Regions from separate parts of the Phreatobacter aquaticus genome, predicted to be linked through region 4. Evidence: predicted binding sites of a transcription regulator. Region 4 holds the regulator's gene; each other region holds the start of a gene.

Evidence for each region. Region 4 encodes PhoB, which activates phosphate uptake and scavenging genes when phosphate is short. Its sites were predicted from a motif close to TGTCATNNANCTGTCAT; they were not measured.
Region 1: a site for PhoB is predicted at 1,801-1,817, ahead of phnF (phosphonate metabolism transcriptional regulator PhnF). Genes of this name have one in related genera too.
Region 2: a site for PhoB is predicted at 5,811-5,827, ahead of E8L99_RS19080 (PhoX family protein). Genes of this name have one in related genera too.
Region 3: a site for PhoB is predicted at 2,365-2,381, ahead of phnC (phosphonate ABC transporter ATP-binding protein). Genes of this name have one in related genera too.

What each region holds. Positions count from the first base shown of each region.
Region 1 covers NZ_CP039865.1:4,195,802-4,203,631, reverse strand. Annotated here, with positions in the region: gene E8L99_RS19950 (ABC transporter ATP-binding protein) at 1-946, opposite strand, end outside; gene phnF (phosphonate metabolism transcriptional regulator PhnF) at 1,057-1,773, opposite strand; gene E8L99_RS19940 (hypothetical protein) at 2,207-3,055, shown strand; gene E8L99_RS19935 (acyl carrier protein) at 3,078-3,332, shown strand; gene E8L99_RS19930 (AMP-binding protein) at 3,398-4,861, shown strand; gene E8L99_RS19925 (type III PLP-dependent enzyme) at 4,863-6,146, shown strand; gene E8L99_RS19920 (ABC transporter substrate-binding protein) at 6,487-7,830, shown strand, end outside.
Region 2 covers NZ_CP039865.1:4,021,197-4,029,026, reverse strand. Annotated here, with positions in the region: gene rplM (50S ribosomal protein L13) at 74-535, shown strand; gene rpsI (30S ribosomal protein S9) at 538-1,014, shown strand; gene E8L99_RS19095 (molybdopterin-binding protein) at 1,141-1,644, shown strand; gene E8L99_RS19090 (FkbM family methyltransferase) at 1,657-2,556, opposite strand; gene E8L99_RS19085 (alpha/beta hydrolase) at 2,731-3,546, shown strand; gene E8L99_RS19080 (PhoX family protein) at 3,760-5,754, opposite strand; gene E8L99_RS19075 (hypothetical protein) at 5,934-6,146, shown strand; gene E8L99_RS19070 (Bug family tripartite tricarboxylate transporter substrate binding protein) at 6,160-7,134, opposite strand; gene E8L99_RS19065 (hypothetical protein) at 7,279-7,830, opposite strand, start outside.
Region 3 covers NZ_CP039865.1:227,484-235,313, reverse strand. Annotated here, with positions in the region: gene phnD (phosphonate ABC transporter substrate-binding protein) at 1-386, opposite strand, end outside; gene phnD (phosphonate ABC transporter substrate-binding protein) at 441-1,358, opposite strand; gene phnC (phosphonate ABC transporter ATP-binding protein) at 1,421-2,227, opposite strand; gene E8L99_RS00960 (LbetaH domain-containing protein) at 2,448-3,071, shown strand; gene E8L99_RS00955 (bifunctional acetate--CoA ligase family protein/GNAT family N-acetyltransferase) at 3,199-5,901, shown strand; gene E8L99_RS00950 (hypothetical protein) at 5,973-6,596, shown strand; gene E8L99_RS00945 (ABC transporter substrate-binding protein) at 6,817-7,830, shown strand, end outside.
Region 4 covers NZ_CP039865.1:47,038-54,867, forward strand. Annotated here, with positions in the region: gene E8L99_RS00225 (transglutaminase family protein) at 1-158, opposite strand, end outside; gene E8L99_RS00230 (acyl-CoA dehydrogenase family protein) at 344-1,516, shown strand; gene E8L99_RS00235 (sulfite exporter TauE/SafE family protein) at 1,615-2,544, shown strand; gene E8L99_RS00240 (TIGR02186 family protein) at 2,541-3,308, shown strand; gene E8L99_RS00245 (sensor histidine kinase) at 3,335-4,636, shown strand; gene phoU (phosphate signaling complex protein PhoU) at 4,767-5,471, shown strand; gene phoB (phosphate regulon transcriptional regulator PhoB) at 5,505-6,212, shown strand; gene E8L99_RS00260 (ABC-F family ATP-binding cassette domain-containing protein) at 6,216-7,830, opposite strand, start outside.

The sequences.
Region 1 (7,830 bases), 830 kb from region 4:
GAATGGTGCCTCCGATGGCGATTTCGCTGGCGCTGGCAGGCGTCGCAAGCATCAGCGCCTCGGGGCGGATCGCGACTGTCACCTCGGTGCCCGGCGCAGCGGCAACCTGGATCGGCGACGACTGGCCGGCCACCTCGACGCGACCATCATTGCCGACGCGACCCGGCAGCGTGTTGATCTCGGGCGTGCCAATGAATGTTGCGACCGCGAGGTCCTGGGGATCGTCGTAGATGACCTGGGGCGGCGCGATCTGCAGCAGATGGCCCCCCATCATGACCGCCACGCGGTCCGACATGGTCATCGCCTCGGCCTGGTCATGGGTGACATAGACGAAGGTGGAGCCAAGGCTGCGGTGAAGCTCGGAGATCTCGGTGCGCGCCTGCACGCGCATTTTGGCGTCGAGGTTCGACAAGGGCTCGTCCATGAGGAAGGCCTTGGGCCGTCGGACCATGGCGCGGGCGAGCGCCACGCGCTGGCGCTGGCCGCCGGAGAGTTGGGCTGGCCGGCGGGCGAGGAGATGACCGATGCCGAGCCCCTCGGCCACGACCTTGACGTCGGTGTCGATGGCAGCGCGGGCTGTGCGCGTGCCGGGAACAAGTCTTCCAACGCCAGGCAGGCGCTGCAGCATCGAGAGGCGCCGCATTTCCAGCGGCAGGCCGATATTCTGGGCAACGGTCATGTAGGGATAGAGCGCGTAGGACTGGAACACCATGGCGACATCGCGCGCCTTGGGCGGCAGGTCGTCGACCATGGTCTGTCCGATGAACACGTCACCCGCGTCCTGGGTCTCCAGGCCGGCGATGATCCGCAGCAGAGTTGTCTTTCCGCAGCCCGATGGGCCAACCAGCGTCAGGAACTCGCCATCGGCAATGTCGAGCGACACTCCGTGGAGAACGGGCGTGTCCCGGAAGGTCTTGCGGATGTCTCGCAAAGAGATGCCGGCCATGGATCCTGCCCGTCTGTACCGCCATTGCGGCTTCACTTGTCGCATTTAACTCGACAAGTTAACGGGCATGTGACGATCGAAAGGGCTGCGGCCGGCCTCAGCCGCTTCGGCTACAGGGTATCGATGCGCACCACGAGGCTTCCGCTGGGGATCACCGCATTGCCATAGAGCAAGGGCCGGCCAGCGGTGTCGCTGTCGACATACATCATCACCAGGACGGGAGCATCGAGCGGTATCGATAGGGCTTCAGCTTCGCGCGGTCGGGGCATCCGGCAGTCGATCCAGGTCGAGGCTCGAAAGAATGCCTCGACCCCGAATTCAGCCAAGGCATCGGTAAAGCTGCCTGTGCGCGAGACCGCAGCATCGATGCCGACGAACCTGTCCCGCTCGAAGACATGGTAGCTGTAGATCAGCAGAGAGGGGCTGGCGCCCCGCAATGTTTCGACCATCACAATGGGAGTTGCCACCGGAACAGCCAGCAGGCCGGCAATTGCCGAGGTGGCCAGCCTTTCGCTCGAGCCGAGCAGCTGGCCCGATGGCCCGGTGTTCATCTGGCGCTCGATTTCGCTCCACTTGGAGTCTCGGGTGATCCGGTACTCCGGCGGGCGATCCTCGACAAAGACGCCGCGCCCGCGCCGTGCTCGAACCAGTCCGAGCATGGCGAGATTGGCGAGGGCGGTGCGGACGGTATGGCGATTGACGCCAAATCGCTCGGCGAGTTCGTTCTCGGACGGCAATTGGTCGCCAGGACCGATCAGGCCAGAACGAATCTCGGCCTCCAGTTCGCTCTGAATCAGCCGCCAGACGGGAAAACGGTTCTTGGCCATCGTACACGCACTGTTGGGTCGCTCTTGATGACAGGCAAGTGAAACCTTGGCGACTGATTCCGGCGGTTACCAATGGCCTTGGCTGAGCTTCCGGCATAGCCCAGCTCTGGCCGTGCCAGACTGGTCGCAATGCTCTCCCAGGTATCCGGAGTTCAGGTTAGTCCGTTTGCACCGCGGAACATTGTCACCGGCGGCTGTTCCGCCTTTCAGACCTCTAAAATGCTTTCGGGCGCAGCGGGTGAAGACTCAAAGATCAAACGGGTTCGAGTGGCGGCCTGAGATCGTGGTGCAGGTCCGATCTTCACCATCGTCAGCGAAATGTCATTGACATCATCATGCCGTTGTTGCGACGTCTGCGCACGATGGTTTGGCATTGCCTTGCGGGCGTGCGCTGACCGCACAGACCGCATAACCGACGGCAGCATTTCGGACCATGCTTCACGCCATCGACGACACGAGTGTGGACGAAGCGATTGCCCTGTTTCGGAAAGGGTTTCCGGTCCATGACGAGAGCTTCTGGCGCGACGGCTTGGAGCGTCTGACCCGCCACCATGAGACCAACGGCTTCGGCCCTGTCGGCTATCTGATGGGGAAACCCGGTAGCCGGACCGGAGTGGCATTGACCATGGTGAGTGAGCGCATGGAGCCGGATGGCCAGCGTCGCCGGGTCGTCAATCTGTCGAGCTGGTATGTCGAAGAGCAGGCGCGCTGGCTTGCACCCATGATGCTCAAGCACCTGACGGCCGAGGCGGGCGCAACCTTCACCGATCTCACGCCAAGCCCATCCGTACGCAGGCTGATCGGTAATCTTGGCTTCCAGCCATGGAACAGCGGGAGCACCCGCGCGGTGCTTCCGTGGGCTGCATTGTTCGGCGGATGGTCGGAGGCGCTCATCACCGGAGACGCACTGGCATCTTCGGCGCTCACGCCCGGACAGCGGCTGATTGTCGCTGATCATGCCGCAATGGGCTGCATCACTGCCGGGCTGGTGCAGGGCGAGCGGGTGTCGCCGATCGTGTTTCAACCAAAACGCCGCCGCGGGCTGCCGACCGCGCGCCTGATCTATGCCGAGCGCAAAAGCGAGCTTTTCGGCCAGTTTGGCGCGGTAGCCCGGTTTCTTCTCAGCCAGGGCATGGTTTGCGTGGACGTGCCAGCCAGAGCAGGAGACCTGGTGCCAGGCGGCTGGTTCACGACTGGTGCACCACCTACGTTCTATAAGGGTGACATGGGAGGGGACTGCGTCGACCACGCATGGTCGGAATTCGTGTTCCTGCGCCTCTAGCCTGACTGACGAGGATTGAACAATGCCATCCGCCGGCGATCCCCAAGCCGCAATCGAGGACTTCCTGCGCAGCCGGTTTCCGGTTTTTGCGGGACAGGTGCTGACCGATGAGACGCCCTTGCTGACCAGCGGCGCGATCGATTCCCTCGGTATTCTGGAACTGATGACCTTTCTCGACGAGCGGTTCGGCATCGAACTGACCGACGAGCATTTCGATCCCGCCAATTTTGACAGCCTGGGCCATCTGGCGCGCTTCGTGGAGCGGGCGCGCAAGTGAGCGGCGAGCCGGTCCTGGTCCATCATCTGCTGGCGCGTGAGACAGGCGGCGCCGGCCGACCGGCGCTGATCGACGGCGACCGGACGATGACCCGCGAAGAGCTGCAGGGTGCCGCAGCCATATGCGCCGGGCGCCTCGCCGGTGCCGGCCTCGAGCGCGGCGACCGCGTGGCGATCGCACTGCCGAAAAGCCTCGAGGAATGCTGGGCGATCTTCGGAACCAGTCTCGCCGGTGGCGTGTTCGTGCCGGTCAACGTGCTGTTGAAACCGCAACAGGTCCGCCACATCCTTGCCGATTGCGGCGCCCGGATCCTGCTCACCAGCGAGGCGCTTGCAGCGTCTCTTGGCCCGGGCCTGGCGGGGCTCGACATCGTCATCATGACCGTCGATGGCGCTGACTGGCAGGCCGCGCCGGTGGCGTCGCTGCCCGCCGACGGAATCGGCGAGGACCTTGCCGCCATTCTCTACACGTCCGGATCGACGGGACGGCCGAAGGGCGTGATGCTCAGCCATCGCAACCTCGTCGCCGGCACGCGCATCGTGCGCACCTATCTCGGCATCAATGCCGAGGACCGGATACTCTCGTTGCTGCCGTTCAGTTTCGATTACGGGCTGAACCAGCTGCTGACGGCGGTGGAGCAGGGCGGACTGGTGGTTCTGCTGACCTTCCAATTCGGCGACCAGATCGTCCGCGCCATCCGGGACCACGGCATTACCGGGTTGGCCGGCGTGCCGACCATCTGGGCGATCCTCACCCGCGCCACGCCGTCGCTGGCGCGCACCGCCTTGCCGAGCCTGCGCTACATCACCAATTCGGGCGGCGCCGTGCCGACCGACACCGTGCGGCGGCTGCGCGAGCGGCTGCCCGATACCCGGATCTTCCTGATGTATGGGCTGACGGAGGCCTTTCGCTCGACCTATCTGCCACCGGATGAGATCGACCGGCGTCCGGGCTCCATCGGCAAGGCCATCCCCGAATGCGAGGTCTTCGCCGTCACCGCCGAAGGCCGCCCGGTCAAGCCCGGCGAGGCGGGCATTCTGGTGCATCGCGGGCCGACCGTATCGCTGGGCTATTGGGGCAAGCCGGAGGCAACCGCCGAGGTGCTGAAGCCGCATCCCTTCATTCCCGCCGACAGGGGCGGCGATATGGTCTGTTATTCCGGCGACCTGGTGACGCAGGACGGGGATGGCTACTTCTATTTCGTCGCGCGCAACGACACGATGATCAAGTCGTCGGGCCACAGGATCAGTTCGACCGAGGTCGAGGAATGCCTGATGGGCCTCGCGCCGTTCCAGCAGGTGGCCGTGATCGGACTGCCCGACCCGTTCGCCGGGCAGAAGGTTCATGCGGTGGCGGTGGCCTCTGAACCGGTGGACCCCGCCGTGGTACTCGGTCGCGCGGCCGACCATCTGCCGCCCTACATGGTGCCGCGCGCAATCGAGCTGGTCGCGAGCCTGCCCGTGACGCCGAATGGCAAGGTCGATTATGTCGGCCTGGTCGCTGAGCGCATCCAGCCGGGTGGGGCCTGACATGAGCTCCGGCCAGCCAATTCCGCTCGCCGAGCAGCTGATCGCCAGCCAGTTCTCTGTGCGCGGTGCGGACCTGATGATCGGCGGTGTCGCCGCGCGTGATCTCGCCGACCAGTTCGGGACGCCGCTCTATGTCTATGATGCGGGCCTGATCCGCCGGACCTGTCGGGACTTGGCCGCGGCGCTCGATGGCTTTGCCGAGATCCATTTTTCCATCAAGGCCAATCCGAATCCGGCGGTTATCGCTGTGCTGTTGGAGGAGGGAGCGGGCCTCGAGATCGCCTCGCTCGGCGAGTTCCGGGCGGCCCTTGCCGCAGGCGCCGATCCTGCGCGCATCCTGTTCGCCGGTCCGGGCAAGCGCGCTGACGAGATTGATGCGGTTGTCGCGGCGGGGATCGGCGAGATCCATCTGGAGACCGAGGAAGAGATCGGGCGCGTTGCGGCTGCTGGTGCACGGCATGGCCGTCGTGTCGCGGTCTCGATCCGGGTCAACCCGGTTGCCGAAGCCCAGGGCGGTGCCATGCGCATGGGCGGCAAGCCCGCACCCTTCGGTTTCGACGAAGAGGCGATCGGTCCGGTCGTCGACCGGATCATGGCTCTGCCGGATCTCGATCTGCAGGGCGTGCACATGTTCGCCGGCACGCAGATCCTCGATGCAGGCGTTCTCGCCACGCAATGGCGCCACGGTCTTGAGGTCGCGGCCAGCGTTGCACGCCATGCCGGACGGCCGCTCCGCGCCATCGATCTCGGCGGTGGGCTGGGCATTCCCTATTTCACCGGCGAGATGGCGCTGGATCTCGCCCACCTCAAGAGCGAGGTGGCGGCGCTGACCGCCTTCAAGCAGGCCGAACCGCTCATCCGCGACGCCCGGACACTGATTGAGCCCGGCCGCTATCTGGTCGGTCCGGCCGGTGTCTACCTGATGGCCGTCAACGCGGCGAAGATGTCGCGCGGACAGCGCTTCCTGATCATGGATGGCGGGATGCACCACCATCTCGCGGCCTCCGGCAATCTCGGGCAGATCGTCAAGCGCGACTACCCCATCGTCGCAGCGAACCGGATGGGTGAAGGGGCCTTCGAGCCGGCTGTCGTCGTGGGCCCCCTCTGCACGCCGCTGGATACGTTGGCGCGCAAGGCGATGTTGCCTGCGATGGTCGCCGACGACCTGATTGCCGTGCTTCAGTCAGGTGCCTATGGCCTCAGCGCGAGCCCAGCCGGCTTCCTGAGCCATCCTGCACCGGCCGAAGTGCTGGTCGATCAGGCAGGCGCACGCCGCATCGCCTGAGGTCCCACCGGCGGGCAAGCCACGGCGAGGGGGCTGCGACGGATCGTTGCAGCCCTGTCGCTCCGACACCGGTCTTTCGGCCGATAGGGCGGAGTGGGAAGCGGGTCAAGCCGAACAAGTGATCGATCAGATGATCAGCAATCTGCGCTCAAACGGTTCGAATGGCGCCGGATCGTGCCCTCATTCCGGCTTTGACCGCTTGTCCTGCACGTGAGCCTCACCGCGCGCAGAGGGTCCACATGATCGTGTCATCAGATGACACAAAGATTGTCTGTTGACATAATTGCACCTGCTGCTGTTTCCTTCCCTCCAATAAATCAAGAATTACGGGAGGAATGACATGAGCTTGGCATCAGGCAATCTCGACTCTTTCGCGCTCAATCGCCGCAATCTGCTGCTGACGGCTGGTACTGCGCTCCTCACGCCTTCGCAGGTCTTCGCGCAGGCCGCGCGGAAGGGCGGAACGCTCAAGATCGCGGCACCGCATAATCCATCGACGCTCGATCCGATGACCGGCCGATCCGGTCCCGACCATGCCTATCTCTACGCGTTGTTCGACAGCCTGATCGAATGGGACTTCGTGTCGCTGACGCCGAAGCCTGGCCTTGCCGAGTCCTGGGCCTATCCGGACCCGAAGACGCTGGTCCTGAAACTGCGGTCGGGCGTGAAATTCCATGACGGCTCGGCGCTCGACGCCGCGGCGGTGAAACAGAACCTCGAATGGGGCCTGACGGACCAGCGGTCGGCCGTGAAGGTGGATCTCGCGTCGATCGCCTCCATCGAGGTGCGCGGACCGCTTGAAGTCGCGCTGCTGCTGAAGGTTGCCGACACGTCGCTGCCGCTGACGCTCTCCGACCGTGCCGGCATGATGCGCTCGCCGAAGGCGGTCGCCGAGAAGGGGCAGGGCCACGATCGCTCGCCTGTCGGCAGCGGCGCCTACAAGTTCGTCAGTTGGGCCGACAATGACCGTGTCGTGCTGGTGCGCAATGCCGATTACTGGAAGCAGGGCGAGCCCGGTCCTGATGGCATCGAGCTCAAGATCATCAGCGAGCCGCAGACAGCGCTTCGCTCGGTGATCGCGGGCGAGAACGATTTCACTTATTACGTCCCGCCGCAGCAGAAGGTGGTGGCCGAGCGCGCCCGCAACATCGTCACCAATGTCGGCCCGTCGCTGCAGGTCGGCATGCTCTACTTCAACTATGGGCGCGGCCCGCTGACAGACCTGCGGGTGCGCCAGGCCGTCAATCATGCCGTGGATCGTGCAACTTACATCCGCGCGACCGCCGCGGGCCTCGGCGAAGTCGCCGACATGGCGCTGCCGAAGGCGCACTGGGCCTATGCCCCCGAGCTTGCCGGTCACTACAAGCATGATCCCGAGAAGGCCAAGGCACTCCTGAAGGAGGCCGGCCATCCTGACGGCATCGAGCTCCACCTGATCGCCTGGAACGACCAGGTGTCGCGCCAGCGGACTGAAGTGCTCCTCGAAATGTTCCGCAAGGCCAATATCCGCATCAAGCTGAGCACCGGGTCGGGCGTCGATACGGCCGGCCAGTTCTTCGGCAAGCAGGAAGGCGACATGCACCTGTCGTTCTGGACCGGCCGCCCCGATCCGTCGCTGACCTACGGGCTGATGTTCGCCGAGGGTTCCTTCTTCAATGCCGGTCGCGGCGCGACGCCGGGCCTC
Region 2 (7,830 bases), 1.0 Mb from region 4:
TATAGCCTGCCACCTCAACGCGGGGACCTGTGGTCCACGGGTTCCGATCTCTCGAAATTCAAGTGAGACCATCATGAAGACCTATGTGGCGAAGCCCGCCGAGGTCGACAAGAAGTGGGTTGTGATCGACGCGAAGGGCCTGGTTGTGGGCCGTCTCGCGACGATCGTGGCGATGCGCCTGCGCGGCAAGCACAAGGCCACCTATACCCCCCATGTCGATTGCGGTGACAACATCATCATCATCAATGCGGACAAGGTGGTTCTCACCGGCCGCAAGTGGGACCAGAAGACCTATTACCATCACACCGGTTATGCCGGCGGCATCAAGGCGCGCGTCGCCAAGACCATCCGCGACGGCAAGTTCCCCGAGCGTATCGTGGAAAAGGCCGTTGAGCGCATGGTTCCCCGTGGCCCGCTCGGCCGCAAGCAGATGTCGAACCTGCGCGTCTATGCCGGCGACAAGCACCCCCATGAGGCGCAGATGCCGGTCGCTCTCGACGTCGGTGTCATGAACTCGAAGAATGTGAGGATCTGACCATGGCCGAGACCGTCTCGTCCCTCGAGGGCCTCGCTTCCCTCAAGCCGGCCACGCCCGATGCTCCGCGCCATGTGCAGAAGCTCGACAAGCTCGGCCGCGCCTATGCCACCGGCAAGCGCAAAGATGCGGTTGCCCGCGTCTGGGTGAAGCCGGGTTCCGGCAAGATCACCGTCAACGACCGCACGCTGGAAGTCTATTTCGCCCGTCCGGTGCTGCGCATGATCCTGCGCCAGCCGCTGGTTCTGGTCGGTCGCGACACCCAGTACGACATCAATGTCACGGTTGCCGGCGGCGGTCTTTCGGGCCAGGCCGGCGCGGTGCGCCACGGCATTTCCAAGGCTCTGACCTATTACGAGCCGGATCTGCGCGGCGCGCTGAAGAAGGAAGGCTTCCTCACCCGCGACAGCCGCGTGGTCGAGCGCAAGAAGTACGGCAAGGCCAAGGCCCGTCGTTCCTTCCAGTTCTCGAAGCGCTGATTTCGCTTCACTCTGCGGATTTTCGGAAAAGCCGGGCCCTGCGCCCGGCTTTTTCATGTCCGGCAGAGCGTCGTCGTTGTCGGCTGGCACCGCTGGAGCTATCGTCCGGGTCCAGGAGAATGTCCCATGCGCCGAGCCCTGTCAGCCCTCACCATCATGCTGGCGCTTGCCCTGGCGGCCCCCGCGACGGCGCAGACACTCTCGCTGGTCGGCATTGCCGACCAACCGATCATGCTCGATATCGCCGCCATCGAGGCGCTGGGCACCACCGAGATCACCGACAGCCGCGAAGTCAGCGGGGCCACCGGAACCGAGCGCATCTCCATCGTTTATCGCGGTGTGGAACTGGCCAAGCTTCTGGAGGCGCAGGGCATCGCCCGGCTCGATCGCCATGGCCTGCGCGCCGCCACCATCATGATCACCGCGAAGGACGGTTATCGCGCGAGCTTTTCGTGGGGCGAACTGTTCATCACGTCGGGCGGCAGCCGCGTGCTGCTGATCACCGGCGAGAACGGCCGCGCCAATCCGGCGCGGGAAGGGGCCTTCAGCCTCAGGGCCTTTGCCGACCTCAGGCCCGGTCCGCGCCATGTCCGCGATGTCGCCGAGATCCGTGTCGTCCTGCCGCGCTGAGCAGGCCTGGCCTTACTGGTTCGAGACCAACGGGCGGAGCACCTGGAACAGGCGGTCGCCATAGCCCTTGGCGGTTCGCCGGTCATATTCGCGCAGCAGCAGAAGAGCGAGATCGACCGAGCGGTAGCAGTCGTAGACGATGACCGCCATGCGCAGGATCTGATCGTCGGTCAGGAGGTCGAGACGGGTGACGTCGCGGATGAAGATGGCATCGGCCCAGAACACCTGGCTGTGGCCGGTATAGGGGTCCTTGCCGAGCAGGATCGGCGCGTAGTCGCGGGTGACCAGCGGTTCGAGTTTGTGGATCATGTAGCCCTGCGCCCTCAGGCACATCTCGATTTCCGAGAACAGCGGCTGGCCGTGATATTGCGGCAGGAATTCCACTTCGGTGTGAACAACCAGCCCGCTTTGCAGCCGCGACAGGCCGTTCTGGAACACCATCAGCTCGCCGCCCTGGATATCGATCTTGAGCAGATCGAGGCCGGCCGTCTCGTTCACATCGTCCAGCCGGACCGTGTCGACTTCCTCCCGGCGCGTGACCTTGGACCAGGCGGTGAACTGGGAGAACAGCGAGAAGATCGCCGGATTGGGCTCCAGCAGGGAAGTCAGCCCGGGCATGGCGCAATGATGGAGCGTGTGGCGCTGCCCATCGGCCACCGCGTGGGGCAGATAGGTTTCGCCGGGGCCCTTCACCTGATTGAGCTTGGCAAGCGCCTCCAGATTTGGCTCGAAACCAACCACCGTCGTCTGGCCGCCCGCCAGCAAGGGCGCATAGGGAGCAGGGCCATCAATCGGATTGGCGCCGATGTCGACGATCTTGATCGGGCAGTCGATGTTCAGGAACTGGCGAAGTCTGGGCGGGAAGGAACGTTTGACGGTTTCAATATAGGCAGCTTCATCGAAACCAGACATGTGAATGATCGCGTCCCAATTGCATGTCCGGACGGGTTCGTGGACATGGGCCAGGCGGGCGAGGCAAGCTGGCGCACCGGATGATTCAGTCAATCCGAGAATCACCCCGAAAGATAGGCCACGCGCCCCGGTCTCCACTGCTGAGCCGGGTGCCGGTGACCACAGGACCCTGCCATGTCGCTCGATACGCCCGTTGCCCAGGATTTCCGCGATGCCGCCTACAACAATGGGGCGGCAGTGCCCTCCTGGACCGAGACTTTCGCGCGCTGGACCGAGCAGTCGGCGGTGATCCGCGCGCGCCATGCCGCCACCATGGATCTGCCCTATGGCCCGGGCGAACGCACGAAGATCGATCTCTTTCCCGGCACCAACCCGGAGGCGCCATGCCTCGTCTATTTCCATGGCGGCTACTGGATGCGCAATTCGCGCGAGATGTTCGCCAATCTCGGCGAGGGGGTGAGAGCGCATGGCTGGTCGGTGGCGATCCCCGGCTACACGTTGGCACCCGAGGCCAGCCTGCGCGAGATCGTCGCCGAGTGCGAGGCGGCGCTCGACTGGCTCCAGGCTCATGGGCCAGCCCATGGCGTCAGGGGGCCGCTGGTCGTGGCGGGCTGGTCGGCCGGTGGGCATCTCGCCGCCGTGACGCTGGCGCATCCTGCGGTGAAGGCGGGGCTGGCGATTTCCGGCATTTTCGAACTGGCGCCGCTGCGCGACACCTATCTCGACGAGAAGCTGAAGCTCGAGCTCTCCGAGATTGCGGATCTGTCGCCGCAGCGCCGTCCCGTGGTGATGAAACCGCTGACCATCACCTATGGCGCGGAGGAACTGCCGGCGCTGGTGGCCAATTCCGTCGGGTTTCATGCGCTCAGGACGCGGGCGGGAGCACCGGGTGATCTCAAGCCGATCGGTGGCGCGCACCATTTCTCGGTGCTGGACGGGCTGCTCAAGGCCGACGGCGATCTGACGGGGATGCTGCTGGCGCTAGGGTGAGGGACCGCCTCGGTGGGGGGATTCTTCCCAGGCCCCATCCCGCCGCTCCTCATCCTGAGATGCGAGCGTCAGCGAGCCTCGAAGGACCTCTTTGCATCCCGCCTGCGCAGGCCGATCCTTCGAGGCTCGGTCGCTGACGCTCCCTCGCACCTCAGGATGAGGTATGGAGGGAGCGGGGCCGAGAAAGTGCCGATCTTCCGCCCGCAGCCCCTCTCACACCGCGATGCGCCCGCCGCCCTTGCGCGTGATCGCGACGATCGACGGCCGCGGCGGGGTATCGGGCTTGAAGTCCGGCCAGCGGGTGGCCGGGTTCTCGAAGGTTGCCGGCGGCGCGTTCGGGTTCTCGTCGTCGCTTTCGCCGGGATGCTGGACCGCGACGAAGAAGGTCTCGCCATCCGGGGTGAATTCTGGCCCGCACATTTCGGCGCCGAAGGGCACCTTGAAGAACAGTTTCGACGTGCCGCGCGCGGCGCCCTCGGTCTCCATGGCCCAGACACCATCATTACGGCCGGTCTTGTGCGGCATGTTGCCGTCGGTGGTCACCCACAGCCGGCCTTCGGCGTCGATGGCGCAATTGTCGGGCATGCCGAACCAGCCGTCCTTGGTGGTCGCCGGATTGAAGGTCGCGCCGACGGCTGCGATCGAGGGGTCGCCGCAGCGCACCAGGATGTCCCAGGTGAACCGCGTTGAGGCGTGGTCGCGACCATCTGGCAGCATCTCGATGATGTGGCCGAAACGGTTGTCGGAACGCGGATTGGCGGCGTTGACCTGATCGTCCTTGCGCTGGTTGTTGTTGGTCAGCATGACATAGACCTTGTCGGTCTGCGGGTTCGCCTCGACATCCTCGGGCCGGTCCATGCGGGTGGCGCCAAGGAGGTCGGAGGCGCGGCGCGCCTCGATCACCACATCGGCCTGGCTGTTGAAGCCGTTGGCAGCGGTCAGCGGCCCCTCGCCATGAACGAGACGCAGCCAGTCGCCGGTGCCGTCGGCATTGTAGCGGGCGACATGGAGCGTGCCCGCGTCCAGCAGGTCCTTGTCGCGGATGCGGTCACCCGACACGGTGCCTGCGGTGACGAACTTGTAGACATAGTCGAACCGCTGGTCGTCGCCGGCATAGAGCACATACTGGCCGCCCTTGGCGGTGATGCCGGCTGCGCCCTCGTGCTTGAAGCGGCCGATGGCGGTGCGCTTCTTCGGCACGGAATTCGGATCGAAGGGGTCGATCTCCACCACCCAGCCGAAGCGGTTGGCCTCGTTCGGCTCCTTGTTGATGTCGAAACGCTCGTGATAGTCGCCCCAGTTCATCCAGCGGCCTGGAATGCCCATGCGCTGATAATTGCGGGCCTCCGGATGGTCGGGCGTGCGGGTGCCGGAGAAATAGCCGTTGATGTTCTCCTCGCAGGTCACCCAGGTGCCCCAGGGCGTGCGGCCGCCGGCGCAATTGTTGAGCATGCCCAGAACCTTGCGGCCGGTCGGGTCGGCATTGGTCTGCATGCGGGGGTGGCCGGCCGCCGGGCCGGTGATCTCCATCTCGGTCTCGGCGGTGATGCGGCGGGCATAGCGGGAATTGGCCACCACCTGCCAGGTCTCGCCCTCGCGCTTCACCTCGATCACCGTTCCGCCATGGGCCATCATCTCGATCGCCACGAGTTCCGGCGTCATCGAGGCGAAGGGCTCGCGGCCCTGACGCTTGGCGCGCGCATCCTGCACGCCGAGTCCGGGGAACATCAGTTCCTCGTTGGTATATTCGTGATTGACGCAAAGCAGGCCGTGGCGGCCAGGCTCGGCGGCACCCGGAACCGGGAAATAGCCGAGATAATCGTTGTTGTAGCCGAACTGGCGGGCCTGGGCGGCGGAGGTCTGGGCCGCGGGATCGAAGGCTGGGGCTCCTGACAGAACCGGATCGCCCCAGCGCATCAGCACCTGGGCATTGTAGCCATTGGCCACTTCGGCGTGCTCGGTGGGGGTGGAAGACAGTTCCTCGAAGGCGAAGGATGGCGTGGTCGAGCGGCCTTCCGCCTTCAACGCATCCGGCCCGAGCGTCGCGGTGATCGCACCGACGCCGAGCACGCCCTTGATCAGGTCGCGGCGCGAGAAGCGCTCGGCGATGATGTCGCCGATGGTCGGATTGCCGGCGGGGCTCGACCCCTGGTCCTCATTGGCCTCGGCAGCCTTGGAGCGGGTATTGGCGGGCATGGTGTCGGACATGGTTTCGGTCCCTGGAACCGGATTTGAGGGCTCAGTCTAGAAACTGCCCGCCAGCTGCAACAGATCGGTGACAAGACGCATCCGCCCGCACGAATCGGCAGGGTCTCAACAGATCGTTTACGCGACAGTGCGTATTCTGACGAAAGGGGGTCGCAGGCGTCGGAACAAGGAGTGAGCCGATGGACCGCGTACTGGGTCTGGTCAATGTCGAGGCGGATCTCGCCAAGCTGATGCGCGCCGCCGAACGGGCGGGGCTTGCGCTCGGCTGTATCGATCCGGAAGAGACAGGTCTGGTCCTGCCAGGCGACGAGAAGGATCCCGCGTGGACGCTGGGCCGCGTCGGCGCCTGGTTGATCACGGGTGCGCTGGCCGGCGCTTTCCTGGTGCTCTGACAGCCAATGCCGGTCAGTCCGGCTGGATGCCTGCCTGCGCGACCACCTTGCCCCATTTGTCGATTTCCGCCTGGATATAGCTGGCGAAGCGCTCGGGCGTGCCGCCCTGAATCTCGATGCCCAGCACGGTCAGCTTGGCCTTCACGTCGTCGGCTGCGAGCGCGGCATTGATCGCGCCATTGAGCTTCGTCACGATCTCGGCCGGTGTGCCCTTGGGCGCCAGAATGCCGCCCCAGGTATTGGCGTCGTAACCGGCAAGGCCGGTCTCCGCCATGGTCGGGATTTCCGGCAGCGACGGCGAGCGCGTGGTGGTGGTGACGGCGAGCGCGCGCACGCCGCCCGACTGCACATGCGGCAGGATCGCGGAGATCGTGTCAAAGATCATGTGGGTGCGGCCCGACAGGAGGTCGCCATGGGCCGCCGTGGAGCCACGATAGGGCACATGCAGCATGGTGGTGCCGGTCATCGACTTGAACAGCTCGGCCGCCATGTGCAGCGAACTGCCCTTGCCGGATGAGGCGAAGGTCGCCTGCGGATTGGCCTTGATCCAGGCGACCAGTTCCGGAACCGTTTTCGCCGGCACGGACGGGTGGATGGCGAGCACCAGCGGCACGACGTGGGTGAACACGATCGGCGCGAAATCGCCGACCGGGTCATAGGGCAGGCTCTTGTAGAGATGCTTGTTGGTGGCGTGGCTGGAGGCGACGATCACCAGCGTGTAGCCGTCCGGCGGGCTCTTCGCGACGACATCCGTGCCGAGATTGTTGGCCGCTCCCGGCCGGTTCTCCACCACAACGGATTGACGCAGCGACGTCTGCAGCTTGTCGGCGACATTGCGGGCGATGATGTCGATGGCGCCGCCGGGCGTTGCCGGCACGACGATCTTGATGGTCTGTGACGGGTAGGGGGCCTGGGCATGGGCCGGGGCGGCAAGGCCAGCCATGGCTGGAACAAGCGGCAGCTGCAGCAGAACACGGCGGTTCAGCATGGGGTCGTCCTCCAGATGTCGTTTCCTGGCCCCTCTGCGGGGGCTCATGGCGACAATAGGATGACTGGCCCGAGGGTCTGTCAAACCCGACTGGGATCAGGGCTGATCCCACCGTGTGGATTGCGTAGGATCCAGACCGAAGCCTCAATAGGCCGGAAGAGCCTCGAGGCCGTCGCGCTTGGCGATCACGCCCCAGGGCGAATCCTCATCCAGAACCACGAAAATCTCGACAGCCGGCTGGCCGGGGCGCCGGAGGGTCAGCCTGTGGGGGCCGGGGGCGAGCTCAAGGCTCGGCGGCCGGTGGGTCTCGGGCGCGCCCAGTCCCGGGACGATGCCCGGGCGAACCTGAATGGTCCGGCCTGCAATCTCGAACGCGGCGGGGCGGTCCGTTTCATTGCCGAACAGCACGACGGCCCGGCCAGGAACGATCATCATGGCATTGTCGCGCGCGAGACGCTCGCGGACGACGCGCAGCCTGATGTCGGTGAGGCCGGTCGCCCTGCTGTGCTCGAGCGTCAGAAGCCCGGGCCCGTCGGAGGTCGTGAAGCGGATACGGCCATGGGTTTCGGTCAAGGTCGCACCGGGTTCCTCCTTCCAGCCGCGGCCGATCAGTTCCCGGCGGTAGAAGGCCGCGATGTCGGCGGTGGTGGCCGGAACGCGGGCGGTCACATAGGTCGCAAGGCCGCTCCCCTGACC
Region 3 (7,830 bases), 180 kb from region 4:
TCGCCGGCGCGGACATAGAGGACCGAGAAATAGCCGACGGCGCCGGCTGAATTGGCGAGCGTCACCAGCGGCTCGACGCCGCCATTGGTGACGACGAGAGCGCGGGCATAGGCGGCCGGGCCGAAATGCGCGAACTGGACCTGGCCGGTGCGCAGAGCCTCGATAACGGCTGCATAATCATTGGCGATGCGCAGGGTCACGCGGACGCCGAGCTCGCGCGAGAGATAGGCGAGGAACGGTTCGAAACGGTCGGTCACGCCCCCGGCATTTTCCGAAGGCGTGACCGAGAAGACGAGCTCTGGATAGCGCTGGCGCCAGTCCTGGGCTGTGGCCATGGTGCCGGCCGCGAACAGGCAGACCAATGTCAGGAACAGACGGCGAAGCATGGCCAATGGCCTCCGGATGGGGCGGCGTCGGGAAGCCGATGCCGCCCGTCTCGATCAGGAACGCTGGCGGCGGAGCTGGTCGACGAAGGCCTGGAGGTCGACGATCGCCTTGTAGTCGGCATGGGTCGTCGGCCTGAAGCCCTGGTTCTTGCCGTCGGACCAGCGGTCGAAGGCCGCCTTGGCCTTCACAGGCGCCTCGACGAAGGCCTTGGTGATGGCAGCCTTCAGGTCGGCGGGGAGCGAGGTCAGATAGGCAACCGGCGAACCGGCGATCAGGTCGGACTTGAAGATCATCTTGAAGTCTTCGGACTTCACCATGTTCTTCGAAGCCATCCGGGCCAGGTTGGAATCCGTCTCGGAGTTCCACCAGTTGAAGGCGACATCGCAGGTGCCCTGAAGCACGGCGGTCACCGCGTTCTCGTGGCTGCCGGCATAGACGACGCGGCCGAAGAACTGATCGGGCGTTCCAATGCCGAGCTTGGACATCGCGAAGCGCGGGACATTGTTGCCCGAGGTCGAGTTGGGATCGACGAGGCAGAGGTTCTTGCCGCGCAGGTCCTCGATCCGGGTCGCCGGGTTGTTGGCGCGGACATAGGCGACCGAATAATAACCGACCGAGCCGTCCTGCAGCACTTCCACCACGAAGGGCTCGACGCCGCCCTGGGTCACACTGTGGGCGCGGACATAGGACGAGGGGCCGTAGAAGCCGATATGGATGTTGCCGGCCCGCTGGCCTTCGATGACGGCCGCATAGTCATTGGCGACGCGCAGCGTGACCTTCACGCCGAGTTCGCGGCCGAGATATTCGATGAAGGGCGTGTAGCGTTCCACAGTGCCGGACGCGTTCTCGGCCGGGATCACAGCGAAGACCAACTCCGGATAGCGGCTCTGCCAGGCGCCCTGGGCACCCGCTACGGAGGCGGCGAAGGGCAGGCCGGCGAGGCCGGTGACAATCTGGCGGCGATCGAACATGGGTTTCATCTCCGGTTGAAAAGGCGAAGGCCGGTCCCAGCCGGCCTCATGCAGGACTTGGGTCAGGCGAAGGCGGGGCTTGGCATCTGCGCGGCCGGCGCCGGCACGGGTGTGTGGCCGTCCAGCACGTCACCAGCCTCGATGCCGTAGAGGTCGCGGGCGGCATCGTCGGTCAGAGCTTCCGGCGCACCGTCGAACACGATGCGGCCCTGCGCCATTCCCACCAGCCGGTCGCAATAGGTGCGGGCAATGTCGAGCGAGTGCAGATTGCAGATGATCGTGATGCCGTAATGCTTGTTGATGCGCTGCAGCGCATCCATGACGATGCGGGTGTTGCGCGGGTCGAGCGAGGCGATCGGCTCGTCGGCGAGGATGATCTTGGGCTCCTGCACCAGGGCGCGGGCAATTGCCACGCGCTGCTGCTGGCCGCCGGAGAGGCTTTCGGCCCGCTGGGCAGCAAGGGTTGCGATGTCGAACTGTTCCAGAGCGGAGAGCGCGATGGCCCGGTCGTCGATCGACCAGAGTTTGAACAGGGCGCGTGCGGTGCCGACATGGTTCAGGCGGCCCATCAGCACATTGGTCATCACGTCGAGCCGGCCGACGAGGTTGAACTGCTGGAAGATCATGGCGCAGGACTGACGCCAGTCGCGGAGGTCCGCGCCGGTGAGCGTCGTCACGTTGCGGCCTTCGAACAGGATGCGGCCCTCGGAGGGTTCCTGCAGCCGGTTGATCATGCGCAGAAGCGTCGACTTGCCGGCGCCAGAGCGCCCGATTACGCCCACGAAGGCGCCGGGGGCCACTTCGAGAGACACGTCCTCGACCGCCGCCTTGGCGCCGAACCGTCGAGTAACGCGATCAATGGTCAGCATCGGGCCTCACCACGCACGGGATCAGGCGCCGGGAAGGGCTGCCTGTTCTCGTCTCGGCTCTAGGCGATGGCTGCTACACTTTTGTGACAATCACGACAGTGCAACCTGCGGCCAGGACGCGCGCCTTTACTGTGGATTGTCGTCTGCCTGTCGTGAATTCGTCATATGCCCAAGACTAGGGCATCTCATTCCGCAGCGAAGCCAGGCAGCAGGTCTTTTCATGAGCAATCTCGGTCTCGAACCGTCCATCCATCCGGCAGCGATCATCCGCGACAGCCGGTTCGGCGCCTATACCGAAGTCGGCGCAAGGACGGTCATTTCCGAGACCACGATGGGCGACTATTCCTACATCGTGCAGGATGGCCAGATCGACATGGCGACCATCGGCAAGTTCTGCTCGATCGCCTCCCATGTCCGGATCAATCCCGGCAACCATCCGATGGAACGGGCAAGCCAGAGCCACTTTCTCTATCGCGCATCCCGTTATTTCGATGGCGAGCCGGACGAGGCGGGCTTCTTCGACTGGCGGCGCTCCAACTGGGTGACGCTTGGCCACGACATCTGGGTCGGCCATGGCGCCGTGATCCTCGCCGGCCGGACGGTCGGAACGGGGGCGGTGGTTGCCGCTGGCGCCATCGTCACCAAGGATGTCGAGCCCTACACGATCGTTGGCGGCAATCCGGCGCGTCCGATCCGCCGCCGGTTCGACGAGGCGACGGCCGAGCGGCTGCTGCAACTGGCCTGGTGGGACTGGGATCACGAGCGGCTGCGCCGTGCGCTGCCGGATTTCCGCACGCTGTCGATCGGCGATTTTCTGGACAAGCATGAGGCCGGTGCGGCGTAAGGCCTCCTCGCGGCGGCCGCCAAACCGTGCGCCTTGATCCGGCGCAAGGCGGGCTGGATGATCGCCTGCAACATGCCTGTCTTGTTGCAGTGCAATATCGATCCGCATCTGCGTCGCCAAAGCCGGAGTGCGCGCCTTGAGCCTCTATCGTCTCGATCGCTATTTCACGCCCGGCTCCGTCGCCATTGTCGGCGCGACGGACCGAACGCGGTCCATGGGACAGGCGCTGCTGGCCAACATGCAGCGCGCCGGATTTGACGGCCGGCTCTATCCGGTCAATCCCAAGCACGACGTCCTGGCCGGGCTGAAGTCCTATCCCTCGCTGGCGGCCCTCCCGGAGACGCCGGATCTGGTGGTCCTGGCGACGCCGGCCGCAACCATCCCTGGCCTGGTCGCCGAAGCCGCCGAGCGGGGCTTTCCCGCCGCCGTTGTCATCTCGGCGCTGGAGCGCTCAACCGCCGCCAAGACCGGCGCGAAGATGAATGCCATCGCGCGCGCCCATGGCATGCGCATCGTCGGTCCCAACTGCTTCGGGGTGATCGCGCCGCATGGCAAGGTGGATGCGAGCTTTGCCTCCCGTGGGGCCCGGCCTGGACCGCTCGCCTTCATCTCCCAGTCGGGCGCCATTGCCGCGACCCTGCTGGAATGGGCTGAGCGCCGGCAGATCGGCTTTTCCGGCGTGGTGACGCTTGGCGACCAGCTCGATGTCGATCTCGGCGACTGCGTCGACTATTTCGCCGCGGATTACCGCACGCGTGCGATCCTGCTCTATGTCGAGGCGGTTACCGATGTGCGCAAGTTCATGGCCTCGGTCAGGGCCGCCGCCCGCTCCAAGCCGGTGGTGGTGCTGAAATCCGGCCGCCATGCCGCCGCCGCCACCGCCGCGCGATCCCATACCGGTGCGCTCGCCGGCGCCGATGATGTCTATGCTGCGGCCTTCCGCCGTGCGGGCCTGGTGCGGGCCCGCGATCTCGACGAACTGATCGCCGCGGCCGAGACGCTGTCGCGCTTCAACCTGTTCCATGGCGACCGGCTCGGGATCGTGACCAATGGCGGCGGCCTCGGCGTGCTCGCCGTCGACAGCCTGATGGATCTCTCCGGCAAGCTTGCGACGCTCTCGGCCGACACCGTCTCGCTGCTCGACAAGACCATGCCGGCGACCTGGTCCAGGGCCAATCCGATCGACATCATCGGCGACGCCGATGCGGCTCGCTATGCGTCGGCCATGGAGGCCGCCCTCGACGATCCCCATATCGATGCGGTTCTGGTGATGAACTGTCCGACGGCCCTGCTGCCGAGCCGAGAAGCAGCAGAGGCCGTCGTCGAGGTCGTGACCAAGCGGCGCAAGCGGGGCGACCGGGTCAAGCCGGTCCTGTCGGTCTGGCTGGGCGACCAGGAGGAAGCGACCGGCATCTTCGCCAAGGCCGGCCTGCCGAGCTACCCGACAGAGGCGGAAGCGACCCGCGGCTTCATGCATATGGTGGAATACCGGCGCGGCCAGGATGCGCTGATGGAGACGCCGGAGACGGCGGATATCGTTTCCCCGGACGATCTCGCGGAGCTGCGCGCCGCGATCAGCGCCGAAGTGAAGGCCAAGCGCCGCTGGCTCGACCCGATCCTGGTCGATCGCATCTTGCGCGCCTATGGCATTCCGACCGTGCCGATCGCCGCCGCGACGACGCCGGAAGAGGCCGGTGCGGCCGCCGAGGCGTTCCTCGCCATCGGCAAGGGCGTGGCGGTGAAGATCCTGTCGCCCGACATCACCCACAAGTCCGATGTCGGTGGCGTCCGGCTCGGGCTCACCAGCAAGGCGCAGGTGGAAGAGGTGACGCGGGACATGCTGACCCGCATCCCGAAGCTCAGCCCGAATGCGCGGATCGACGGGGTCATGATCCAGCCGACCATCCTCCGGCCCGGTGCGATCGAGCTGATCGCGGGTCTTGCCGATGATCCGACCTTCGGCTCGGTCATGCTGTTCGGCCGTGGCGGCAAGGCCGTCGAGCTGATCAAGGATCGCGCGCTGGCGCTGCCGCCGCTCGACATGCGGATTGCCCGCGACATGATCGCCCGCACCCGCATCGCCAAGCAGATGGCGGGCTATCGCGACGTGCCGCCGGTTGACGGCGCCAAGGTGGCGGAAGTGCTGGTGCGCCTGTCGCAACTGGCCGCCGACCTGCCGGAGATCGCGGAGATCGACATCAACCCGCTGCTCGCCGATCAATCCGGTGTGCTGGCGCTGGATGCGCGGATCGCCGTCGGTGCGCCGCGCGCCAAGGGTCTGGTTGCCGGTGGCCATCCCCGCTTCGCCATCCGTCCCTATCCGAAGGAATGGGAGCGGCTGGTGGAGACCGAGCAGGGCTTCCATTTCAAGGTGCGCCCGGTCCGGCCGGAGGACGAGGACATGTTCCGCACGTTCCTCGAGCGCGTCCATCCCAACGATATCCGCCAGCGGTTCTTCTCGCCGATCAAGGAGTTCAGCCACGCCTTCGTCGCCAAGCTCTGCCAGATCGACTATGCGCGCTCGATGGTGCTGGTGGCGCTTGCCGCCGACAGCGAGGAAATGCTCGGCGCGGTGAGGCTCCATTCGGACCCCGACAACGACCTGGCCGAATATGCCGCCTTCGTGCGCTCCGACCTGCAGGGCAAGGGGCTGGGCCTCACACTCATGAAGTTGATCATCGATTACGGCCGGACCCAGGGCACCAAGCGCATCTACGGGCAGATCCTCAACGAGAACGTCAAGATGCTGGCGCTGGCCCGCGAGCTAGGCTTCAAGGTGGCGACGGATCCCGACGACAGCTCGCTGCAGAAGGCCGTTCTGACGCTCTGACGGCGTGCGATGCACGCCCTGCGCGCTTGCCAAAGCACAGGTCGGGGCGCCTTCTGGCCAGGCGGTGTGCCATGCACATCCCAGCGGCCAGGGAGCCCATGATGGACGAGCGATTGACGGCTCTGGTCGACAAGATCAAGGCGTTGGAGGCCGAACTGGAGGTGGAGAGCGCGCGCCACTTCGCCGAGATGCAGCTGGCGCTTCAGGAACACACCGAGGAGTTCCGCCAGGAGCTCAAGGCCCGTCAGCGCGCCCTGAAGCGCTCGACGCTCCGTTACATCGTTGGCGCCCATCCCCTGATGATCATCACCGCGCCGGTGATCTATGCGCTGATCATCGCCTTCGTGATCCTCGACCTCGGCGTGACGATCTACCAGGCGATCTGCTTTCCGGTCTATGGCATCGCCAAGGTCCGGCGCTCCGACTACCTCGTCTTCGACCGGTCGCGCCTGCCCTATCTCAACCTGATCGAAAAGGTGAACTGCGCCTATTGCAGCTATGGCAATGGGGTGATCGCCTATGCCCGCGAGATCGCCGCCCGTACGGAACAATATTGGTGCCCGATCAAGCATGCGCGCCGCGTGCTCGGGGCTCATGCGCGCTATCAGGACTTTGTCGACTACGGCGATGGCGAGGCTTTTCGCCGGGACCTCGCCACCTTGCAGAAGCGGCTGGCCGAGGTGCCGGGTCCTTGAAGGCGGGCGGGCGGGCGCGGTGACCGCCAAGCTTTCTCGAACCGGCTGTATCGTTCTCCGATACATGGGTTTTGCGTAGCAGATCTGATCTTCCATGGAATGCGGTGAGAGGCCTTGTTCCCACGGAAGTTCAGGGCAGACTGACGTTCCGTTTGGGCAACGCCCGCGTTTCGGCTGCGCATCCCGCAGCGAGCCGGCGGGCCAACAGGGAGTATCGGTCATGCGCATCACTCGTCGACAGGGTCTGCTGGCTGCGGGCGCCCTCATGGCCGCGCCCCTGGTTGCCCGCGCGCAGTCGCGCGACCGGCCGTTGCGCTTCGTGGTCAATGTGGGCCTGCAGAACCTCGACCCCGTCGCCAGCCCGTCCTTCGTGACGCGCAACTTTGCCTATCTCGTCTATGACACGCTGGTCTCCCTCGACAGCAAGGGCCAGTACCGCCCGCAGATGCTGGAAGGCTGGGACATCAGTCCCGACCGTCTGACCTGGAAGTTCCGCCTGCGCTCGGGCCTTGAATTCCACGACGGCAAGCCGGTGACTTCGGAGGACGTGATCGCCTCGCTGAAGCGCTGGGGCGGCCGCGACTCGATCGGTCGCCGCCTGATGGCCGCCACCGCCGAACTCACGCCGGACGGCGCCAATGCCTTCACGCTGAAGCTGTCGCGTCCCTTCGGCGGCGTCATCGAGGCGCTCGGCAAGCCCTCGGTCCATGTGCCGATGATCATGCCGGCGCGCATCGCCAATGCCACCCCGCCGACCCAGCAGGTGCCGGAAGTCGTCGGCTCGGGCCCCTATATCTTCCTGCGCGACGAATGGGTGCCGGGAGACCGCGCCCATTTCCGGCGCAATCCCAAATATGTCCCGCGCAACGAGCCGGCTGACGGTCTCGCCGGCGGCAAGATCGCCAAGATCGAGCGCATCGAGATGCTGACCATGCCGGACATCGCGCTGCGCTTCGCGGCGCTGTCGCGCGGCGAGGTCGATTATCTCGAATATGCCCCGGTCGATCTCATCCCGCGCATGCAGCGCGACCGCAACCTCGTCTTCGCCAAGGCCTCCGGCATGGCCGAGCTGATGTATGGGGTGTCGATCAACCATTTCCAGGCGCCGATGGACAATGTCCTGGTGCGCCGGGCTCTGGCCCAGTGCCTCGACCGCGCGGAAATCCTCGGCGGCGCCGGCTTTGGCGGCGAACTCGGCCGTCCGGACTGCACGTCCATGTTCATGTGCGGCGCC
Region 4 (7,830 bases):
TTCACGAAATGGTTTTCCGGCACCACCTTCAGCGAATAGCTGGGAATCGTGGTGCGGCTATGCGGCGCCGGCCGCAGGCGGATGACCTGGGGGCCAAGGTTGACCGGCCGGTCGTAGAGATATCGGGTGACGTGATGGAGCTGGGCGAGGATGGCCATGGGCCCTAGGGGTAATGGTTCACGGGGGGAGCGTCAAAGCGTTAAGTGCTGGACGTCACAAAGCAAGGTTCGGGCCGTGGCGTTGCGTCAGCCGGCGCGCTTGCGCCCACGCACGGCCCCCTCCCATTAGCCGCATTTGTTCGAACGTTTCGGCGCGATATGGTCCGCCACGGAGAAACCTGCACATGCCCATCACTCTTCCGACCGGCGACGACCATTCCGACCTGCGCGATGCCATGCGCGATCTGTGCTCGACCTATGACGACGCCTATTGGCGCCGGGTCGACGACGAGCGCGGCTATCCTGAAGAATTCGCCGACGCGCTGACCAAGGGCGGCTGGCTGGCGGCCCTGGTGCCCGCCGAATATGGCGGCTCGGGCCTCGGGCTGACGGAGGCCTCCATCATCATGGAGGAGATCAACCGCTCGGGCGGCAATGCCGGCTGCGTCCACGGGCAGATGTACAACATGAACACGATCCTGCGTGGCGGCTCTCCCGAGCAGAAGAAGAAGTACCTGCCCAAGATCGCGTCGGGCGAATGGCGGCTGCAGTCGATGGCCGTGACCGAGCCGACCACCGGCACCGACACGACCAAGCTCAAGACCACCGCGGTCAAGAAGGGCAATGACCGCTATGTGGTGAACGGGCAGAAGGTGTGGATCAGCCGCATCCAGCATTCCGAGCTGATGATCCTGCTCGCCCGCACCACGCCGATCGACCAGGTGCAGCGCAAGTCCGACGGTCTGTCGGTGTTCATCGTCGACGTGAAGCAGGCGCTGTCCAGCGGCATGACGATCCGTCCCATCCGCAACATGGTCAATCACGAGACCAACGAGGTGTTCTTCGACGACCTCGAGATTCCCGCCGAGAACCTGATCGGCGAGGAAGGCCGTGGCTTCAAGACGATCCTGGCCGGCCTCAATGCCGAGCGCGTGCTGATCGCCGCCGAGTGCATCGGCGACGGCTATTGGTTCGTCGAACGCGCCAAGAAGTATGGCAGCGAGCGCATCGTGTTCGATCGTCCCATCGCCAAGAACCAGGGCGTGCAGTTCCCGATCGCGCGGGCCCACGTGAATGTCTCGGCGGCCGACCTGATGCGGTTCAAGGCGGCGGCGCTGTGCGATGCCGGCGAGGAGTTCGGCGCGGAGGCCAACATGTCGAAGCTGCTCGCAGCCGATGCCTCCTTCGAGGCGGCCAATGCCTGCCTGCAGACCCATGGTGGCTTCGGCTTTGCCGCCGATTACGACGTCGAGCGCAAGTTCCGCGAGACCCGGCTCTACCAGGTGGCTCCGATCTCGACCAACATGATCCTGGCCTATGTGGCCGAGCATGTGCTGGGAATGCCACGCTCCTACTGAGATGCAGCTGCGCGCTGCTCGATTCTTGGGCGACCACCCTTGACGCGACGCAGCTTTTCCGGCCTTCGATGGGTGCACGACCCGGACCGGGAACTGCCGTGCAGCTTTACCTCCCCATTGCCGAATTGCCCGTCAACATGCTCCTCGTTCTGGGCATGGGACTGGCTGTCGGGTTCATTTCCGGCATGTTCGGCGTCGGCGGCGGATTCCTTCTGACACCGCTGCTGATCTTCATCGGAATTTCGCCTGCCATCGCGGTGGCGACCGTCTCGGGCCAGATCGCGGCCTCGTCGCTCTCCGGCACGCTCAGCTACTGGCGCAAGAACGCGGTGGACGCCAAGCTGGTCTCGGTACTGCTGGCAGGCAGTGTCGTCGGCACGGCAGCCGGCGTCGCGGCCTTCTCGGTGTTGCGCCGCATGGGCCAGCTCGACCTGTTCATCGGCCTCTCCTATGTCACGCTGCTGTCGGGCATCGGCCTGTTGATGGTGATCGAGAGCGGCCGGGCGCTCGCCCGCGCGCGCTCCGGTGATCCGCCGAAGCCGGTGGTCGCGCGCGACCGTCGGATCGCCTCCAAGCTGCCGTTCATGATGCACTTCCCCCGCTCGCGCATCACGGTCTCGGCCATTCCGGTCGTGGCGATCGGGCTTGGCATCGGCTTTCTGGGATCGATGATGGGTATCGGCGGCGGCTTCCTGCTGGTGCCGGCCCTGATCTATCTCCTGCGTGTCTCGACCTCGGTGGTGATCGGCACGTCCAGCCTGCAGACGCTGATCACCATGCTGCTGACGCTGGTGTTCCACTCGATCACCAACGCTTCCGTCGATGTCGTGCTGGCCCTGCTCCTGATGATCGGCGGCGTCATCGGCGCGCAATTCGGCGCACGCACCTCGCTCACCATGAAAGGCGAGGAACTGCGCTTCCTCCTCGGCCTGGTGGTTCTGGCGGTCGGCATCCGCTTCCTGGTGGACCTGGTGCTGCGGCCCGACGATCCCTTCTCCAACACCATCATCGAGTTCGCGGCCCGATGACCCGCCTCGCGCTCCTTCTTGTCGGCCTCCTGACGATCGGCGGGCAAGCGCGGGCCGAGACCATGATCACGTCGCTCTCCACGCACAGGCTGCAGATCGCGTCCAATTTTGTCGGCTCGGAAATCGTGCTGTTCGGCGCCATCGAGCGCGATGCACAGACCATTTCGCGCACCGGCACCTATGATATCGCCGTGGTCGTCAGGGGGCCGCGCGGCACCATCGTCACCCGCCAGAAAAGCCGCGTCCTCGGCATCTGGATGAACACCCGCTCGCGCGAATTCGTCGACGTGCCGACCGCCTATTCGGTCGTGACCAACCGCCCGACCGGCGACATTGCCGACCTCGATCTCCGCAAGCGCCACCAGATCGGCCTGGACGGGCTGATCCTGCTCCAGACCGCACGTCTCGGCGAAGAGGCGGAGGCCGGCCAACCGTTCCGCGAGGCCTTCGTGCGCATCAACATGGCGCGCGGCCTCTATCGCGAAAACCCGACCGGCATCACCTTCCTGTCGCCGACCCTGTTCCGCGCCAATATCCGCGTCGTCCCCAACACGCCCGTCGGCACATTCGACGTTGACATCTTCCTGTTGTCTGGCGGCGCCATCCTCGCGCGTGAAAGCACCAATTTCGAGGTGACCAAGACCGGCTTCGAAGCGTTCGTTGCCAATGCCGCGCAGAACTACGGTTTCTACTACGGACTGGCGGCAGCGATCATCGCCCTGTTCACCGGCTGGTCCGCCTCAATCATCTTCCGCCGCGACTGATCGCGCGTCGCACAGGCTGGGTTCCGATGGCGGATGAGATGGATGGCAAGCGGCAAAGGACAGCATGGGGCAGTCTGGCACTGGCCTTGGCCGGTCTTGCTGTCGCTACCGCGCTGGTTCTCTGGCGCGGGCTCGACTGGCCGAGCGCCATCGCCGCCTGCGGGTCACTGGTGGTCGCGGCCATTACGCTGCTCGGGCCCGGCGGAAAGCATCCGATGGGCGCCGCGGAGGGAGTGGCCCGTCGCGGCACGCCCCTGACCGATCTCACCATCGAGGGCCTGATCACCGCCCTGCCCGCCCCGGCCATCCTGCTCGATGCCCGGCTGATCGTGCGCAGCCACAATGCCCGCGCGCACGAGCTGATCCCGGGCTTGAGGCGCGGCGAGCCTCTCACCCTTGGACTGCGTGCCCCGGAGGTCGTGGAAGCGGTGCGCGCGGCGCTCGCCACCAACACGATCCAGGAAGTCGACTATGCCGAGCGTGTGCCGGTGATGCGCTGGTTCCGCGCGGAGGTCACTCCGGTTGCCATCACCGCGCGCGGCCGTGACGAGGCGATCCCGGATTTCGTTCTGGTGTCGCTGCGCGACCTGTCGGAATCGCGCCGGCTGGAACGACTGCGCGCCGATTTCGTCGCCAATGCCAGCCACGAACTGCGCACGCCGCTGGCCTCCGTGCTCGGCTTCATCGAGACCATCCAGGGGCCGGCCAAGAACGATCCGCCGGCGATCGCACGCTTTCTCGAGATCATGCTGGCCCAGGCGCGGCGCATGTCACGGCTGATCGACGATCTCCTCTCGCTGTCGCGCGTCGAGCTCAACGAGCACGTCCGGCCGACCGACCGGATCGACCTCGTACCGCTGATCGGCCATGTCCGCGAGACGCTGGGCCCGTCCGCGGCCTCGCAAGGCGTGTCGGTCAGCCTCGATTGCCAGGAGCCGTCGCTGATGGTCGCGGGGGACCGCGACGAACTGATCCGGCTGTTCGAGAACCTGACCCAGAACGCCATCAAATATGGCGCCGAGGGCAAGAAGGTCGAGATCGCGGTCACGCGCGATCGATCCAACCCGGACCGCGAGGAAGCCGTGGTAGCGGTGCGCGACCACGGGCCGGGGATCCCGCCGGAGCACCTTCCGCGCCTGACGGAGCGGTTCTACCGGGTGGATGTCGTGTCGAGCCGGGAAAAGGGCGGCACCGGCCTCGGGCTCGCGCTGGTCAAGCATATCGTCAACCGCCATCGCGGCCGGCTGACCATCGAGAGCCCGCCGGGAGAAGGTGCGACCTTCACGGTCAGGCTGGAAGCGGTTGCGTCAACCGAATCAGCCGCCTAGCTGTCGCACTTCCTGCAAGACCTTGAAAAACAGGCCAAATCATCGTCATTGATATGTCACCTCGCCGGCATAGAAACGTCGCGGCGCGGGTTTATTGGGGCAGGCTTTCCCCGCCCGTCAGGAGATCTCGATGAACGAGCATATCGTCAGCGCCTTTGAGAACGAATTGAGGGGCTTGTCGCAGCGCGTCGCCGAAATGGGCGGCCTCGTCGAGAAGCAGATCGTCGGCGCGATCGACAGCCTGATCCGGGCCGATGTGCCGCTCGCCGAGGAAGTTCGCCGCGCCGATCCCGCCATCGATGCCATGCAGCGCGAGATCGAAGAGACCGGCATCCTGATCATCGCGCGCCGCCAGCCAATGGCGGTGGATCTGCGCGAGGTCGTCGGTGCCCTGCGCATTGCCGCCGATCTCGAGCGGGTCGGCGATCTCGCCAAGAGCGTCGCCAAACGCGCCATCGCCATCAATGGCCAGGTGTCGCTGCCCAAGGTGACCGGCGGGTTCGACGCCATGGCCCGCCTGGCACTGGAGCGCGTGAAGCGCGTGCTCGATGCCTATGCCCATCGCGATGTGGCCGCCGCCCTTGAGGTCTGGAAGGCCGATGGCGACATCGACGCGCTGTACAATTCGCTGTTCCGCGAACTGCTGACCTACATGCTTGAGGATCCGCGCAATATCGGCTCCTGCACGCACCTCCTGTTCTGCGCCAAGAACCTGGAGCGGATCGGCGACCACGCCACCAATATCGCCGAGACGATCCACTACATCGTCACCGGCACCGCGCTCGCCGAGGAGCGCCCCAAGCTCGACACGACGATCTTCGGCGCGGGCAACTGACGCGCCGGCCGGAGCGACAAGGGAAGAGATGTCATGACGGCACGCATCATGGTGGTGGAAGACGAAGAGGCCATCACCGTCCTCCTGCGCTACAATCTGGAAGCCGAAGGCTACCGGGTGGAGGTGGTCGGGCGCGGTGACGAGGCTGAGGTGCGGCTGCGCGAGGCGGTGCCCGATCTCATGCTGCTCGACTGGATGCTGCCGGGCCTGTCAGGCATCGAACTCTGCCGCCGCCTGCGTCTGCGGGCCGAGACCGAGCGTCTTCCAGTGATCATGCTGACTGCGCGCGGCGAGGAGGGCGAGCGCGTGCGCGGGCTTGCCACCGGCGCCGACGACTACATCGTCAAGCCGTTCTCCGTGCCGGAGCTGCTGGCCCGCGTCAGGGCGCTGCTCCGCCGCGCCAAGCCGGAACATCTGTCCAGCCTGTTGAAATCCGGCGATATCGAACTCGACCGCGAGACGCGCCGGGTGCATCGCGCCGGGCGCGAGATCAATCTCGGGCCGACCGAGTTCCGCCTGCTCGAGTTCCTGATGCAGTCGCCCGGCCGCGTCTATACCCGCGAGCAGCTGCTCGACGGCGTCTGGGGCCGCGACGTCTATATCGACGAGCGGACGGTGGACGTTCACATCGGCCGGTTGCGCAAGGCGATCCGCCGTGGGCGCGAGCCTGATCCGATCCGCACCGTGCGTGGCTCCGGCTATGCGTTCAACGAACGGTTCGCGGGAACGGTTGCGGCCTGAGGCTCACGCCTCCAGGCTCTCCTTCAGCATTTCCAGCTCCAGCCAGCGGTCTTCGGCCGCCTGCAATTCGCCCTGCGCCTTGGTCAGCGCAGCCGAGGCCTTGTCGAAGGCCGGGCGGTCGCGGGTGAACAGGGCGGGATCGGCGAGGATCGCCTGCAGTTTGGCGATGTCGCGGCCAAGCGCTTCCATGCGGCCCGGCAGGCTGTCGAGATCGTGCTTCTCACGGAAGGTGAGCTTGCGCTTGCCGGCATCTGCCGAAGCCGCTGGAGCCGAAGCAGCGGCCGGTGCCGCCGCCTTGGCGGCCGCTTCCACCTTACGGGCCTGAACACCCGCGCCGCGCTGCGCCACCATGTCGGAGTAGCCGCCGGCATATTCGACCCAGTGGCCCTCGCCCTCGCTGACCAGCACGGAGGTGCAGACCCGGTCGAGGAAGTCGCGGTCATGGGAGACCAGGATCACGGTGCCGGGGAAATCGGTCAGCATTTCCTGCAGGAGATCGAGCGTCTCGAGATCGAGATCATTGGTCGGCTCGTCGAGCACCAGAACATTGGCGGGGCTAGCGAGGCCGCGCGCCAGCAGGAGCCTGCCGCGCTCGCCGCCGGAGAGAACGCCGACCGGCGTGCCCTTCTGCTCGGGCGTGAACAGGAAGTCCTTCATGTAGCCGATCACATGGCGGTTCTCGCCGTTGATCGTCACATAGTCGCCGCGCCCGCGGGTCAGCGCCTCGGCGAGCGGTGTCGCCGGATCGAGCTCCTCGCGCTTCTGGTCAAGCGTCGCCATCAACAGGTTGGCGCCAAGCTTCACCGTGCCCTCGTCGGGCTCCAGCGTGCCGGTGAGCATGCGTACCAGCGTCGTCTTGCCGGCGCCATTCGGGCCGACCAGTCCCAACCGGTCGCCGCGCAGGATGCGGATGGTCAGATCGTCGACGATCTTGCGGTCGCCGAAGCTCTTGGAGATGCCGCGCGCCTCGACGATGCGCTTGCCGGAGGCCTCGGCTTCCGACACCACCATGGAGACATTGCCAACCGCCTTGCGGTGCTCGCGGAAATCCTTGCGCAGGCCCAGCAGATTGCCGAGACGGCGGACATTGCGCTTGCGCCTGGCCGACACGCCGTAGCGCAGCCAGTGCTCCTCGCGGTTGATCTGCCGATCGAGCTTGTGCTGGGCCATTTCCTCCTGCTCCAGCACCTCGTCGCGCCAGGCCTCGAAGAAGCCGAAGCCCTTGTCGAGTCGGCGCGTCTCGCCGCGATCGAGCCAGACCGTGGCGCGCGACAGATTTTCCAGGAAGCGCCGGTCGTGGCTGATCATGACGATGGCCGAGCGCGAGGCCTTGATCGCCTTTTCCAGCCATTCAATCGCCGGCAGGTCGAGATGGTTGGTCGGCTCGTCGAGAATCAGAATGTCGGGCTCGGGCGCGAGCGCGCAGGCAAGCGCCGCGCGCTTGGCTTCGCCGCCGGACAACGAGGCCGTGCCCTCCTCGCCGGTCAGGCCGAGATCGTTCAGCAGCATGCGCGCGCGATAGAGGTCGTCGCTTGGGCCCAGCCCCGCCTCGACATAGGCAAGTGTCGTGTCGAAGGCCGAGAGATCCGGCTCCTGCAGGAGATAGCGGATGGTCGCA